Regions from separate parts of the Shewanella scandinavica genome, predicted to be linked through region 2. Evidence: riboswitches for the same ligand, from Rfam matches in the RefSeq annotation. Region 2 holds a riboswitch; the other holds the start of a gene.
What was found. Region 2 has a riboswitch for thiamine pyrophosphate ahead of thiC (phosphomethylpyrimidine synthase ThiC). Riboswitches for the same ligand answer to the same signal wherever they lie in the genome.

Region 1 (7,340 bases), on a different contig from region 2:
TAAATTGCGTTCAAGCATAGCAAATTGCAGGCAAAGAGGCATAAAAAAATCCCACCGCATGGATGGGATTTAACGCTTTGATTGCGCTTGAAAATCCAGAGCTCTTTATAAAAGGCTTACTTAACCCCGCAGCGCTGAGCGATGAAATAATCTAGGCTAGTGTAACGGCCGCCGCCTAAGGTGAAGAGTGCCAACAACATAATGAAATAAGTGGCCGCAAACTCAATACCATTATTAAGCACAGCTAAGTTACCTGAGCTGGTCAGCCAGTCATAATTACCGTGCTCCTGCAATATTTCTTTGGCTTTCGCCAGTTTATCCCCAGCCTCAAGCACTCTGTCGTTGGCAAGCCAAGAACTGCCATCGGCAATCGCTAACCAGCCATTTGGCCAATGCACAGTAAATGCAGCCACCAACATAGTGACCATCAAAGGGATAGAAATCAGCCGAGTCGCAAGCCCAAGCAGTAATAATATAGCGCCAAAGAACTCGGTTCCCGCCGCCAATCCAGCCATTACCGCCGGCACTGGCAGGCCTAAACCCCAATCGGGATTGGCAAACCAAGCAACCGTATCGTCAAAGTGAGCGAGCTTGTTATAGCCCGCTTGCATCAACACGGGCGCAAGGTAAATCCTGAGGGCTAATGGCGCTAAACCATCGAAATAACGACTCATATTGAGCAGTTTTTGATAAAGGGATGCAAGTGGCATAGTGTCTCTCTTTGACTAATTTATTGGCTTGCAGGAATAGACCCTAGCAAGCCAATAAATCTTTCATGGCCTAGGCTTTTTTTGCACTTGTCTCTTTTTCAATGGCTTCTTGATTAAGCTCGGTGAGATCTTGAATAAGTCCGCCCAACTTTTTATAAAAGTGCTTCGACTGCTTCTCCGATAGGCTCGCGTTCATCGCTAGCAGTAAGGTTCCAAATGCCTCAGTATTTTTACGCAAAAAAACTTTATGTTGTTCAGACTTAAGCTCATCGGGCTGCGTCATTAGCAAGGTCAAACGCTCGGTTAATAGCGCTTTATCGGCGCGCTGCCCAAGGGCGACCTCAAACTGACGTAACCATTCGTGGCGATACTCGAGCCACATATCTAAGGTGGATAAACGCTGTTGATTATACTGATGAATAAGCTCTTTTTGTTCAGTACTCACGCTGCCAAGCCAGTCATCAAATTGCTCTTGAAGGTTTTCATCGGCCTCTTTTTGTAACTGCGTTGGGGTTTTGCCGGCAAACTCTTTGACAAGCTCCTGCTCATCTTCCCGTAATTTGGCGAGGATTTGCTTCACCTGTTCATCGGACAAGGACATTATGATGGGCAGTAACTCTGGCAAGGCAAACTCAAACAAACGAAACCAATGCCGCTTAGCAATCTCCACATGCTCGGCCCATAACACTGGCGTTAAGGTATTGGTTTTGATGAGGCTTTCGACTTCGGTTAGTTGCACCACATAGTGGGACAATTCTTTGGATTGGTGCCACAGGACAAATTTTTCAATGAGGGCATCGAATGCCTTTTGCTGTGATTTATCTAAAGTAACGTAATCCTCTTGCTCCCAACCGATGGCCCAATCGAGGAAATGGTAACTGAATTTAGTGGAACAGGCGCTTAAGCCTAAGAGACACACAAGTAGCATCACGCCTTTTTTCATTCTGAATCATCCATCCTAGAACTGTTGCTAATATGACGCTTGAGCCTATATAAAGTTGCCTCTTATATCAAACAAGTTTGTCTAATAAAGGTTTTCAATATGTTAATGATTTGCCTACTTTATGATTCCAATCGAGCAGCCATCCTTATGATGCTTGGGTGATGAGCGGCCAAAAACAATCAAACCATGCGAGATAGTCGGCGCTTCGACTGGGCTCCGTTTGCGCCGCCATCAATAATGCCCAGTAACAGGCAAATACCCAGTACATGTCAATGGCGGCGGGCACGGCCGCTACGGCGTTTACTGAGACATAAGGGTGTTGACTCAGATACTGCGTCACTAACTCGTTTTGCTGGGCAGGTGTTAACGCATGGGTCGCTAACACTACGGCTAACTCACACAGGGGATGCGACGCCGTCGCATACTCAAAATCGATACAATACAAACGATTATTTTTGAGTAGCAAGTTGTGGGGATTAAGATCGCGATGACAAAACTGCGGTTTAATTAAACAAGCCGCTAAGTTATCGCACCAATCTTTGATGGCGATTTGGATGTTAAGCAGTTTAGCCACACGCTCATTCCAATTGTGCATTGTGGTAAGAGATGCCTGATAAGCAAGCATCTGCTGGTGATATTCCTGCCATTGTTCAGTGATACTAATGGCATAAGGACCTGTGGGCAGTTCCCGCAATTGCAGCAATAATTCCAACAGTAAGCGCGCAGTTGAGTTGGGATGCTTATCTTGCTGTATTGGCATCAACCTAGGCTCAGGACTTAAACAAGCTTGTGATGAAGAGCCGTGATGTAAAATGCCCAAAGACGACTGCCTCAGCACAAAATCAGCGGCACTGGTTTGGCGCTCTAATGCAGGCCAATGGATGAAGCGTTTACGTTGAAAGCATTGGCTATCAATCACATTGTGTTCAATTGCCGCACACTCTGCTGCGCTCACTACAGCACTTTCGATAAAGCCACTCTTAATAAAGTCACCCTCAATAAGGTCACTTTCAATAAAATCGCTGAGGTAATAGCGCTCATCTTCACTCACCCACAGCAGTGCTGGGGCAAGTTTAGCTTGGGCGAGTTGTTGCCAGTAAAAACGCTCCTGCTCGCGGGTGCAAAAACTGTCCGCCGCATCGGCATTGACCCGCAGCACATAACACCCTGTTGGCGTAGTGATCTTATAATTATGATTACTCAAGCCGCCCGAAAGCTCGCAAATACTCTGCACTTGCTCAAGCCCACCTCGTTTGAGTATGGGCAAGAGTGTATTGAATGATTCACGCGTTGAGTATGGCTTAGCAGCATTGACATCGAGCATTAACTGAGTAACTTCAAGGCATTGGCCTCACGGGCGTCGGCTAACGCAGTGCGCCACAGGAAATACCCTACTACAGCAAGCCCCACATAGAGTACGAATAATAACGAGGTCAGCATCAAGCCTTTGCTGAGATAGAGGTATATAGACACTATGTCGATGACGACCCAATAGAGCCAATTCTCAAGTACTTTCTTCGCGACTAAATAGGTCGTCATCACAGCAAAACAGGTCGTGGCCGCATCTAAATATGGGAATGCGGCCTGAGTATACGTCGCCATGCCGTGACCGACTAATAACGAAATAACGCCTGTCACCGCGATCAGTTTCAAGTGAGTTTTCAGCGGCCAAGTGGTCACTTTGACCCCTTGATGTTTATCGCCGCCTTGGGTCCAGAGCCAATATCCATAGAGCGCCATCGCCATATAATAGATATTCAGCACTGATTCCATCAGTAACGACACCTTCCAAAACAACACAGTATAAATGGCGGTACTGGCAAAGGCCGCCGCCCAGCACCAGACGCTCGCCTTCATCGCCAGCAGTAGATATGCCATGGCTAGCAATACCGCCAAGGCTTCCCATGCGGTCATCACATGGACTTCACCAAAGGCCGCATTTATACTCTCGACCAAGGTTAACCATAAATCTGTCATTGTGTTGTTCTCACTGCCTATTTATCGCGTATGTGACGGTAAAGCGTTATTCGCTGTGGGCTAAATTAAGCTCACCACCGATAAACTTACACACAAATACTGCCTTGCCCCACTTCTCATGGGCAGCTTGCATCTCGGTCGCCAGCATCGTCATCACATCTAAATAATCGCCGCACACTTGAGTTGCCATCGCATTGGTCACGCGCTCGATATGAGGATAGCTATCCACGCGGCCAATGAACCACTTAATCGGATCGAGGTAGTTTTCATTGAAGGGATACATGCTAATTTCTGCGGTCAGTTTCATTTTAATTCCTTAAATTTGAGAGAAGCTGTAGCCCTTATACTGGACTGCAGCTTAGTCATGAGTTAACCCAATAGGCTCATAGTGACATGTGCCATTACATCAGCTTTTACATAAACTTAACGTTAAAGGTTACGCCAATCTGACGCGGATCGCCGTAACGAATATATTGCTTTTCAGCCCAGCCATTATCTGGCTCGTTACCGAAGTAGAAGCCGCGCACACCGTATTCTTCATTGAACAAATTACGGCCCCATAAATAGGCTGACCATGCACTCGCCTCATAACCCACGCGGGCATTGACGATAGTGTAGGGTTCAGAACGGGATTCATTGCTGTCTGAATAGTAAAACTCGCTCTTACCGCTTAAGTTTAGGTTAGCAAACCAACCCGAATTGGCACGATAAGTCCCACCAAGGCTGTAGGTAAAGTGTGGTGAATGGGCCAGATCGCGGCCAGTTAAATCCACCTCAGTGCCATATTTGTCCTGATACTGATAATCGCCGTAGGCGGTTTCTAACCAACCTAAGCTTGAGTAAATTTGTAGATTATCCGTGGCATACCAGGTCGCATCTAACTCAGCACCATAGTTATTAGAACTACCAGCGTTTTCGGTGAACAAAATAAAACGCTGTGGTTTATCAGGGTCTTGCTGGGATGCCGCCACCTGTTGATCTTGTCTGTCCATATAGAACAGCGCCAGATTAGTATCGATAAGCCCAGCTAGCCAATGGGATTTAAGGCCGATTTCATAGTTATAAAGCGTCTCAGTACTGAACTCTTTTTTATCGTTCAGTTCGACAGGCAAAGTCATGTTAAAACCGCCCGCCTTGTAACCGCGCGCGACACGGACATATGCGTTGTGTGAGTCATTCAGCACTTTACTCACTGCAATATGACCGCCCCACATGGTTTCGCTCGGGTCGAAATTATCGTTATTCGTATCTGAGTAATGGCTATTGCGGCGCTCTAAACGTAAACCCACAGATAAGGCATAATCTGAGCCCAGATCCGTATCGAGCTGACCAAACAAGGCATAGTTCGTCGCTTCATACTCAGAGTCTAAGACTTCATCCGGCCAAGTATTGTATTCAGAATACAATTGGTTATCTTCTTTCAGATTCATGGCGTACACACCAAGCAACCAATCTGTGCTGTCCGCAAAGATTCGGCCCTGCTCGGTAGAACTTAAGCGAAACTCTTGCGACACGGTTTTACGTTGGCCAGTTTTATCCCAAAAATAATCATATTGGCACGGCGCCAGATTGCCATCGTCATCACTGCATTGCTTAGAAGCCCAATACTCTGGGTTCGACCAATCGCCATCGTAACTGTAATGGTGATCGGTATTCGCAAAGGACGTTAACGAGGTTAGCTCAAAGGTTTCGGCACCAGAATAGGTCGCTTTAAAACCCGCGCCTGTGGTGCGCTGGCTATCGACACCCGGTTGATCCGATGTCGTCTGGGTCGGTGAATTGGTTAAACTCCACACATCATAACCATTATCAAAATCGGCGTGCAGCACAGTTAAATCAAACTGCAAATCGTCAGTCGCATACCAGCGCAGCTTAGCGCGACCGCTGAACTCATCGCGGCCATTGGTATCGTCACGGCCTAAATAGAGGTTGTCGTGGTAGCCATTTTGTTGATGTTGCTGCAGTGACACGCGATAAAGCAGCTTGCCAGAATCCGTTAATGGGCCTGAACTGAAACCGCTAAACGTGCGTAAATCATCATCGCCTAACGAGACTTCGCCGCCATGTTCAAACACATCGGTGGGATCGTTACTTTTCAGATAAATCAGTCCCGCTAAAGCATTGGCGCCATAACGTGTGCCCTGTGGTCCACGCAGCACTTCGACTTGCTGTAGATCGTACATGCTCGACACCATGCCAATACCGGATAAATCGATATCATCAATGATGTAACCCACAGAAGAATTAGGCGCACCTTGGTATTGCTCTTGCTCACCTACACCGCGAATTTGAAAATATTTTGGCCGCGAACTTCCACCTGACCAGTTAAAGTTAGCAATAGAATTAAGCACATCCTCGAAATGCTGCGCGCTTTCATCTTGAATTTTTTGACTGTCGATAACGGTAATACTTGAAGGCATTTTTTCTAAGCTTGAACTGCGAAAATCCGCCGTCACTACCATGACTTCCATCTCAGTGCTGGGATCGGGTTTATCGATAGCGTCGGTTTGTGCAAATGCAGCAGTGCTCAGCGCGGCAGCAATGGCTAATGCCAGTGGCGCTCGGGTTAAAAACGGGGAATGACGGTTTGACGTTTTACGGTTTGACATAGGACCTCAAATATAATGTTTGAGATCCGGCAACGAATAAGCGATTCAGAAGTGTGCTGTTAATTGGCCCATTCCTACGCCGGTATTAGCCGGATCAGGTTCTAAGGGTTCGTCAGCTGACATCTCAGTTTGCAGTAATCAACGTAAATTCATTCGCTGCAAACACCCCTTGGCGGCGCCTAGTATACATGACGGAAATAAAAAGTGGGCACTCTTATCTCTGCGATTCAATTAAATGTCGCGAAAACCACGGCCCTTCAGTTCGTATGATGAAAATATCTTTAGTAGCCGCCTAAATCCTTTCGTCCATTTGACTGCCTATCATGATAATGCTATAGAAGGTCGCAATTTCGAAAACAGTAAGAGGATCATAGTCGATGCAGCTAAAACCTTTATCGAAAGGACGTTATAGCCAGCGATGGGAGCAAGACTATCCACTTATTGAAGCGGTTGTACTTAGCTGTATCAGCGAAATAAAAATGCTCAAAAAAGGCGCTCACCTCATGACGCAGGGGGAAGCGATGGCATCACTTGTATTGGTGAAGCAAGGTCGCGTATCACTCGGCCATACCGCGAGAAATGGTCGGTGTTTTCAATTAGGTACTATTGATTGTGATTCACAGCTGTTTGGCGAAATGGAGTTCTTCACCCAGTACCACTGTCAACTAGACATTATTGCCAGTGAACCCTTAGAAATCACGTTGATTAGCGCTGAAAAACTGCAACATTACCTCGGTCAACACCCTCAACTCGCGCTATTTTTCGCTAGTGCAATTGCGATTGACTACCAAGACACAGTGGATATTTTTACTCGGCGACTGCTCTATCCCATCAGTTATAACGTGGCATTTGATATTTACCATGAATACTTAAATGACTTGCCCGTAGATGGCTTTAGTAAACGCTATTTAGAGGCTGAACGATTTGGTACTACCGACCGAGTCTACCGTCGGGCACTACAAAATCTTGAGGAACGAGGCTTAATTGAGCGGAAAAAAGATGGCATTCGGATTTGTGATCTCAACGCACTCAAGAAATTTGTTGAAGCAGGCATATAATCGCTTTCAGCATAACCCACACTCGACTTAATTTAACAACCGA
Region 2 (7,340 bases):
TCATTAGGCCAACCCGTTCGGGCCAACGGCCCTGGACCTTGCCCTAAGCCAACCGCCGCGCTTAAGCCTTGACTCACATAGGCTTTGGCAACAACCACCGCATCTTGCAATACAAAACCTTGCGCTAACACGGCGGCAATGGCCGATGACAAAGTGCAGCCGCTACCATGATTATGACGGGTATTAACCCGCTGGCTGGCTAACCAGAAGCGCCCATTTTGATGCAGCTCAGAACTCGCGCGCACTTGACGACAAACTAGATAATCCTCGGCAAGCTCAAGATCCCAGCCATTACTCTTGTAAGCGGTATCAAGAGTGTTAGCGTGAGTTTGAGCATGAGTATCAGCAAGAATGTCAGTGCTGCCAAAGCTTACATCGCCCCCTTTGGCGAGCACACTGCAATCAAGACTCTGAGATAAAGCCAGTGCAGCAGCAGCGAATTGCGCTTTCGTTGAAACATCACTGTGAGTTAATCGCCCAAGTTCAAGCACATTGGGCGTGATAAGTTCGATTAAACCTTTGAAAGGCCTAAAATCTAAGGCTGATTTAGCCGCACTTTTTATATCCTGACAGTTATCGACTGCTAATGCATCGCCACAACTGGCGACCATCACAGGATCAACAATCACAGGCACAGATGGATAGTGGATTTTAAAACTCGCGATCCAATCTGCCAGCAATGCCACTTGAGTTTGATCTGCCAGTAAGCCGATTTTAATTGCTTTGGGTGGTAAGTCGGAAAGTAAAGTCGTCAGCTGAGCCATTAACATCGCCGCTGATACGGGCTCGACTAAAGTGACCGCCACAGAACTTTGCGCCGTCACTGTGGTGACCACACTGCAACCGTGACAGCCCAAATCTTGAATTGTCGCTAAGTCCGCCTGAATACCGGCACCACCGCCACTGTCTGAACCGGCTATGGTCCAGACAAACGCGGGATGCTCGGTATTCATGGGCGCATTATCCCCATGAATACCCAACATAATTAGGCTTCCTCAGCTTCGGCGACAAGCTTGTCTTTCACGTGATAGATCTCGGCGCCCGAAGCAGCAAATTGTGCCGATTTTAGCGCCATTACCGCTGCCAACTCCTGCGGCGTCTTGACTGTGACTTGCATGGCTTGGTCAGCAGCTTCAACTTGATCCGCCTTCGCTTGTGCCGCCTCTAAGCCAGCGGCATAGGCGCGCACATCTTGGGTGATTTTCATCGAACAAAATTTAGGGCCGCACATAGAGCAAAAATGCGCGACTTTAGCGGATTCCTGCGGTAAAGATTCATCGTGATAAGCACGTGCGGTTTCAGGATCGAGTCCTAAGTTATATTGATCTTCCCAGCGGAATTCAAACCGCGCCTTTGCCAGCGCATTATCACGAATTTGCGCACTCGGATGACCTTTCGCCACATCGGCGGCGTGGGCGGCAATCTTATAAGCAATCAAACCTTGCTTAACATCTTGTTTATTCGGTAATCCTAAGTGTTCTTTTGGCGTGACATAACACAACATAGCGCAGCCGTACCAAGCGATCATGGCCGCGCCTATGCCGGAGGTGAAATGATCATACCCAGGTGCGATATCGGTGATTTGCGGGCCAAGCGTGTAAAACGGCGCTTCATCGCAGTGAGCTAACTGCTTGTCCATGTTCTCTTTAATGAGTTGCATCGGGATATGTCCCGGCCCTTCGATAATGGTTTGTACGTCGTATTCCCATGCGATTTTGACTAGCTCACCTAAGGTTTCAAGCTCTGCAAACTGGGCGGCATCATTGGCGTCAGCAATTGAGCCTGGACGCATACCATCACCTAAAGACAGGGATACATCGTAGGCGACGCAAAGCTCACAGATCTCACGAAAATGGCTGTAGAGGAAGTTTTCCTTATGGTGGCTCAGGCACCATTTGGCCATGATTGAACCGCCGCGGGAAACTATCCCAGTGACGCGTTTAGCCGTCATCGGCACGTAGCGAAGCAGCACACCAGCATGAATGGTAAAGTAATCAACACCTTGCTCAGCTTGTTCAATCAAGGTATCGCGGAACACTTCCCAGGTTAAATCCTCTGCCACGCCGTTCACTTTCTCCAGCGCTTGATAAATCGGCACTGTGCCAATGGGCACTGGCGAGTTACGGATGATCCACTCGCGGGTCTCGTGAATATAACGACCCGTGGATAAATCCATGACCGTATCTGCACCCCAACGGGTTGACCAGACGAGCTTTTCCACTTCTTCCTCGATGGATGACGTCACCGCAGAATTACCAATATTGGCATTCACTTTCACCAAAAAGTTACGCCCTATGATCATAGGTTCGGCTTCGGGATGGTTAATATTCAGCGGAATAATCGCGCGGCCACGGGCGACTTCAGAGCGGACAAATTCGGCGGTAATCGGCTCGCCGACTAAGGCACCAAAAGCTTCACCCTTGGCTTTACGATTAAGAATTTCATCCTGTACCTGCGCAAGTGCCATGTTCTCGCGGATCGCCACATATTCCATTTCGGGCGTGATAATCCCTTGACGGGCATAGTGTAATTGACTGACTCGTTTACCCTGCAGCGCTCTGCGTGGGCGGACAATTGCACTCGAACCTGCCTCAAAACGCAGATGGTCTAAACCGTCGTCGGCGAGTCTTTGTTGGGTAAAATCTGAGGTCGCGCAGGGTAATTGCTCTGTGTCGTTGCGGGCTAGGATCCAGTTTTGTCTTAATTTACCAAGGCCTAGACGCACATTGATATCGGCCTCAGGATCGGAATAAGGTCCAGCGCAATCATACACGCGTATTGGCGGATTTTTTTCCATGATAGGCGCATCATCTGTACCGCCGACAAGGGTGTCAGTCTGCAGGATTTGCCGCATGCCAACGCGAATATCGGCACTTGAACCTTCGAGGTAAATCTTTTGTGAATTAGGATGTTGCAGCGGCGCTAACGTATCGATAAAGGCTTGGGCCTGCGCGCGGGTTTCGCGGCGACTCGGCGCCTTAGGCACGATTGATTGACTAGACTCAGCCGATTTATTAGGCACTGTCGATTTATTAGGGATTGTCGATTCTGACGCTGTGATTTCTATCGCATTGGCAGCTACAGCTGGGTTTTGGTTTGAACTGGACATAAGCAATCTCACGTTAAAAAATGGAGTTGCTTGTCTGGAGAATTGAGTTGTTGATAGCTGGGCATGGCAATCAATTTTTGTGACCAACACTGGCTTCAAAAATTGAGTTACCCTGCTCAATAACAATTAAATCTAAACATTAAGGCTTAAAACACTGCTGAGTTAACAGGTGTTCAAGCCGTCTATTTTGGCGATTTAATATGTGTTATTACGCTTGTTTCCTTCGCAGGTTTTAACCTGATCAGGTTCAACGGATCCCGAATAAACGGTCTCAGCCAAGAGGCACTCCGACAAGATGAGTGCGCAGTATAGACAGAAGCGGCAGCAACAAACAAGGAAAAAAGTAATTAAAAGCCTTAAATACCAATCCAAAATAAAGATTCATAATTCATTGTTTTTAATTAATTAAATAAAATTAAACTAAAAAAGTTATAATTAGCATGAAAATAGATCATAAAAGAAAGTCACTATTTATGGGGTTTGAGCATCATTTTATTTAATCGAGATTGAATGGCATCATCAATAGCTTGATTGATTTTTTTGCCACTGCAGTCAAATGGGAAGCCTAAATTTTCTGCGTAAGGATTGACTTGAGTCCCCAATTGTACCACGCGATAACAAGTATCCCCTTTACGCACAATACGATTTGGATCTAAGGGTAAATCTAGACTCGTTGTGCCACCGAAATCATCGGCGTTAGGGACAAATAACACTTCCATCTCAGGGCTCATTTCACTCATATTCGATTTCCGGGTGAATTTATCGGCCTGTTCAATGACGAGAGCATCGAGCGCTTGCTCGCGCTGACGTTCAAAATATTGCTGGGTGAATAAACTCATGCTTGAGCTTGTCGCTATTGTGCTCTCACCTTCTGCTGCAGGCGAACTCTGAGCGCCAAGCTGCGTCTTAATTTCTGTGGCATCAAACATATTTGTTGGCTTTTTTGCCGTCGCTTCCGCGGGCTGTACTTCACTTGGGGCACTTGATTGAGATTGGCTCGATTGAGTGATGTCAGGTTTAACCGTATCTGGCTTCACTTTTCCCTGATCTACTTTTTCAGGCACGACCTTTTCAAATATTGGCATAGGCTTAACTTGAGTTGTAGGCGTGGGAACAGTTGTAGGCGTAACAGAACTTGTCATCTCAGTCTTATCCTCGGCCTTGCTCTCTGTTTCTAGCGCAGCGCTTTCAGCCTTCTCTACCGCGGGAGCATAAATAAAATAAGCTTTGAGCGCCGTCACTTTAGGGCCCCGGCTTTCTGTTTCCGTTAATCCAAAGAGATTTAACTGTGGGCGCCACAAAATGCAGATAAGTAAGAATAAACACGAATGCACTAAGAGCACAAAAAAAAGTAGACTTAATCCTTTGAAATACGGCTGACGAGCACGTAAAACGGATCCCGCCCCCAATGCCTGAGCATAGGTTTGTAACGTACAAGACAGTTCAAATTGGGATTCTAATTTAGACTCAGATGCCAAAGCATCACCCTGATCACTGAGGTGATCATCAAATGCAATAAAAGTCTCGCATTCTGGCGATGTGACCGATGACGATGTGACCGAAATAGGCAAATCACTATCAGCATCATCTCCAATCGCTATTGCTGTAGGAGATACTGTCAATAAAGGCACGGCTTCGGGTTGACGTTGAAAAGGCAAAATCCATCCTTAGGTTTTGTGTAGTCTCAATTGATTTCGATGATGCTAAACGTGGAACCATTGCACTCTAATTCAATATCAATCCAATATCGGGTTGCTGAATATTGAAAGCAAATTATCCAATGATTGTATTTACTTGCGAGTGCTCAACGCTGATTAGAGGAGGCAAACAGGGTAAAGTTCAACGCGAAAGCAACACGTTACAAGCGCAGTGCTAACGCCAATGCTTAATTAGACACTTGTCGGTTTAGGCAAATAAGGCTGTGAATTGGGATCACAATCGCGCTAAATTGAAGGGCAAATGCTTGTTAACTCTTACGTCTTTAAGCGGATAACATCATCAATGCGATACGCTGACGGGAATACAAGACGGCGTTAAAAAGATAAAAAGTGAATACAATAGAAGCCAGTTACCAATTTAAGCTTACAAGTGTACGCTTAAATATGGTGATTTATTTTTCTAACTGATAGACTCAGTCATTATCGTTTGCGAGTGTGTATCTACCATGTCGAGTCAAAGTGTTATCGAACAGCAAAACCCAGCCAATATCCCTGCTAAATCTGGGCCATACAGTATTAAAGAAGAGATCGCTAATAGCGTATCCCATGGCTTAGGCGTTATCGCAGGCGTAGTGGCATTGGTACTGATGTTACTCAAAGGGCAAGATCACCTAACGCCAATTCAACTAACAGGCGTTGCCATTTATGGTGCGAGCATCATAGTGCTTTTTCTATGCTCGACCTTATACCACAGCGTTAGCCATTCAGGCTGGAAACATAAACTTAAGATCGCCGATCACTGCGCAATTTACTGCTTGATTGCAGGAACTTACACACCTTTGATGCTGATAAGCCTACAGGGGACGCAATCGATAGTAATTTTAACGGCGATTTGGTCGCTTGCAATTGGTGGGATCCTATTTAAGACGCTATTTATTCACAAATTCAAAAAGTTAAGCTTAGTCTTGTATCTCGCCATGGGTTGGCTATGTGTCACTGTGATGGGCGATTTAACGGCGGCCATGTCGGAGTTAGGTTTTAATCTATTGATCTTAGGCGGATTATTTTACACCTTAGGGGTGGTGTTCTACGTCGGGAAACGCATTCCATTTAACCATGCCATTTGGCATTTGTTCGTGCTTGGCGGTGCCATGAGTCACTTTCTGTGTATTTATCTGACTGTTATTTAAATGGCTATAATTTAAATGACTATGACTTAACAGATGGTGATTTATCTGTGAGTCAAAGCTAAAAGTCGTTAATTATCTACTCAAGCACTTCCTTGAACTCTCTCTCTCAAACATCGCAATCAAGTACGGCTATTCAATTCAGTAAACAGCGACGCTAATAGCGTCGCTTGTTCTGCTCTGCCACACTGGCGCCAAAGTGCAATAATGCATTCTGCAGTGCACAAACCTCCTTCTTGCTGATTACGCCGCAATATAAAAGCGGATTCAGGCATAAGTGGCGGCAAACTGACTCGTGCAGCCGTTTTCAGATAGGGGCTCTGGCGCAGCATCTTACGCGCCTCCTGCCAGGTCGCATCTAAAATCACCACTTGGCTCGGCATTCGTTGTGTTGTTATGAGTGAGGAGTGCGCTGGCGCTAACAACATTTGTGCGTTCGAGAGCACTGGCTCAGCTAAAACCGTATCTAAGGCATTTTGATCAATGGGCACAGCGGGCTCAGTATCACTTGCAGGAAACAACAGTTTAGCCTGCTGCGATGCCAACATAGCCACTAAATCGTTATCAGGTGCCGTTCTCGACCAGACGATACTTTTCACCTCTTCAGGGAATGCGGCTAACGCGAGTTGACCAGTATTTGTTTTGCGGCTTAACTCGCGTTCGTGGGTCAATAAAATAATCTGCATTGCCTTCCTTGCTGCGGCAAAAGAATGAGAAATAGCATTAAACATCTACTGTTGTCAGCCACAGGCTCGAAGCAGTATCAGCTTAAAAGATCAGGTTGAAATAACGACGTTTAATCGCTAACCAAACCATGCTCACTCAGTTATGTGTGAAATAAAATCATATATTAACCACATGATTTGAAAGTGATAAAACTTACAAACATTCCAACACTATCTGTTTTAGCAGAAAAGTTTCACGCTCTATTGATTGGCCTTTATGGGGATGATTACGCTGAATATCTTCATTATGGGCGATAGCTTGATGAATATTGAGCCATTCAGGCCGCATGCCATTTTTTATCTCATGGGCTTCTAATCGTGTCTCACCTAAACCACGCTCGCCCAGTGCGGTGTCGATACGGCACACATAACAGAATGACTCCATGTGCACTACGTTCGCCCCTTCACGGTACCAAGGCCGAAACTCTTCGTAACGACCAAAGGGAGCTAACACTTGAATATCTAGGGCGCCAGTTTCTTCCTGTAGCTCGCGGATCAGCCCATCTTCGAGGCTCTCGCCGTCGTCAATTCCGCCGCCGGGTAAACTGTAGTCGCGGTATTTTTGAGTATACAGCAGCAAAATGTCTTCACCCGATAACACTATCGCGCGGGCAGCTCTGCGATAAAAAACGCGTGCCGTCTGTAGGTTAACCGCTGGATC

Region 1: it holds a riboswitch for thiamine pyrophosphate, as region 2 does, so the genes downstream of both, Q4Q50_RS06985 (TonB-dependent receptor) here and thiC (phosphomethylpyrimidine synthase ThiC) in region 2, are expected to answer to the same signal.

The regions. Positions count from the first base shown of each region.
Region 1 is NZ_JAUOES010000006.1:155,259-162,598, forward strand. It holds gene Q4Q50_RS06960 (HvfX family Cu-binding RiPP maturation protein) at 117-710, opposite strand; gene Q4Q50_RS06965 (DUF6279 family lipoprotein) at 781-1,653, opposite strand; gene Q4Q50_RS06970 (phosphotransferase) at 1,799-2,977, opposite strand; gene pnuC (nicotinamide riboside transporter PnuC) at 2,977-3,630, opposite strand; gene Q4Q50_RS06980 (hypothetical protein) at 3,677-3,937, opposite strand; gene Q4Q50_RS06985 (TonB-dependent receptor) at 4,044-6,239, opposite strand; TPP riboswitch at 6,294-6,419, opposite strand; gene Q4Q50_RS06990 (Crp/Fnr family transcriptional regulator) at 6,617-7,297, shown strand.
Region 2 is NZ_JAUOES010000010.1:80,049-87,388, reverse strand. It holds gene Q4Q50_RS10895 (bifunctional hydroxymethylpyrimidine kinase/phosphomethylpyrimidine kinase) at 1-983, opposite strand, end outside; gene thiC (phosphomethylpyrimidine synthase ThiC) at 986-3,109, opposite strand; TPP riboswitch at 3,311-3,409, opposite strand; gene Q4Q50_RS10885 (hypothetical protein) at 3,577-4,767, opposite strand; gene trhA (PAQR family membrane homeostasis protein TrhA) at 5,274-5,957, shown strand; gene Q4Q50_RS10875 (tRNA-uridine aminocarboxypropyltransferase) at 6,077-6,640, opposite strand; gene Q4Q50_RS10870 (NUDIX hydrolase) at 6,834-7,340, opposite strand, start outside.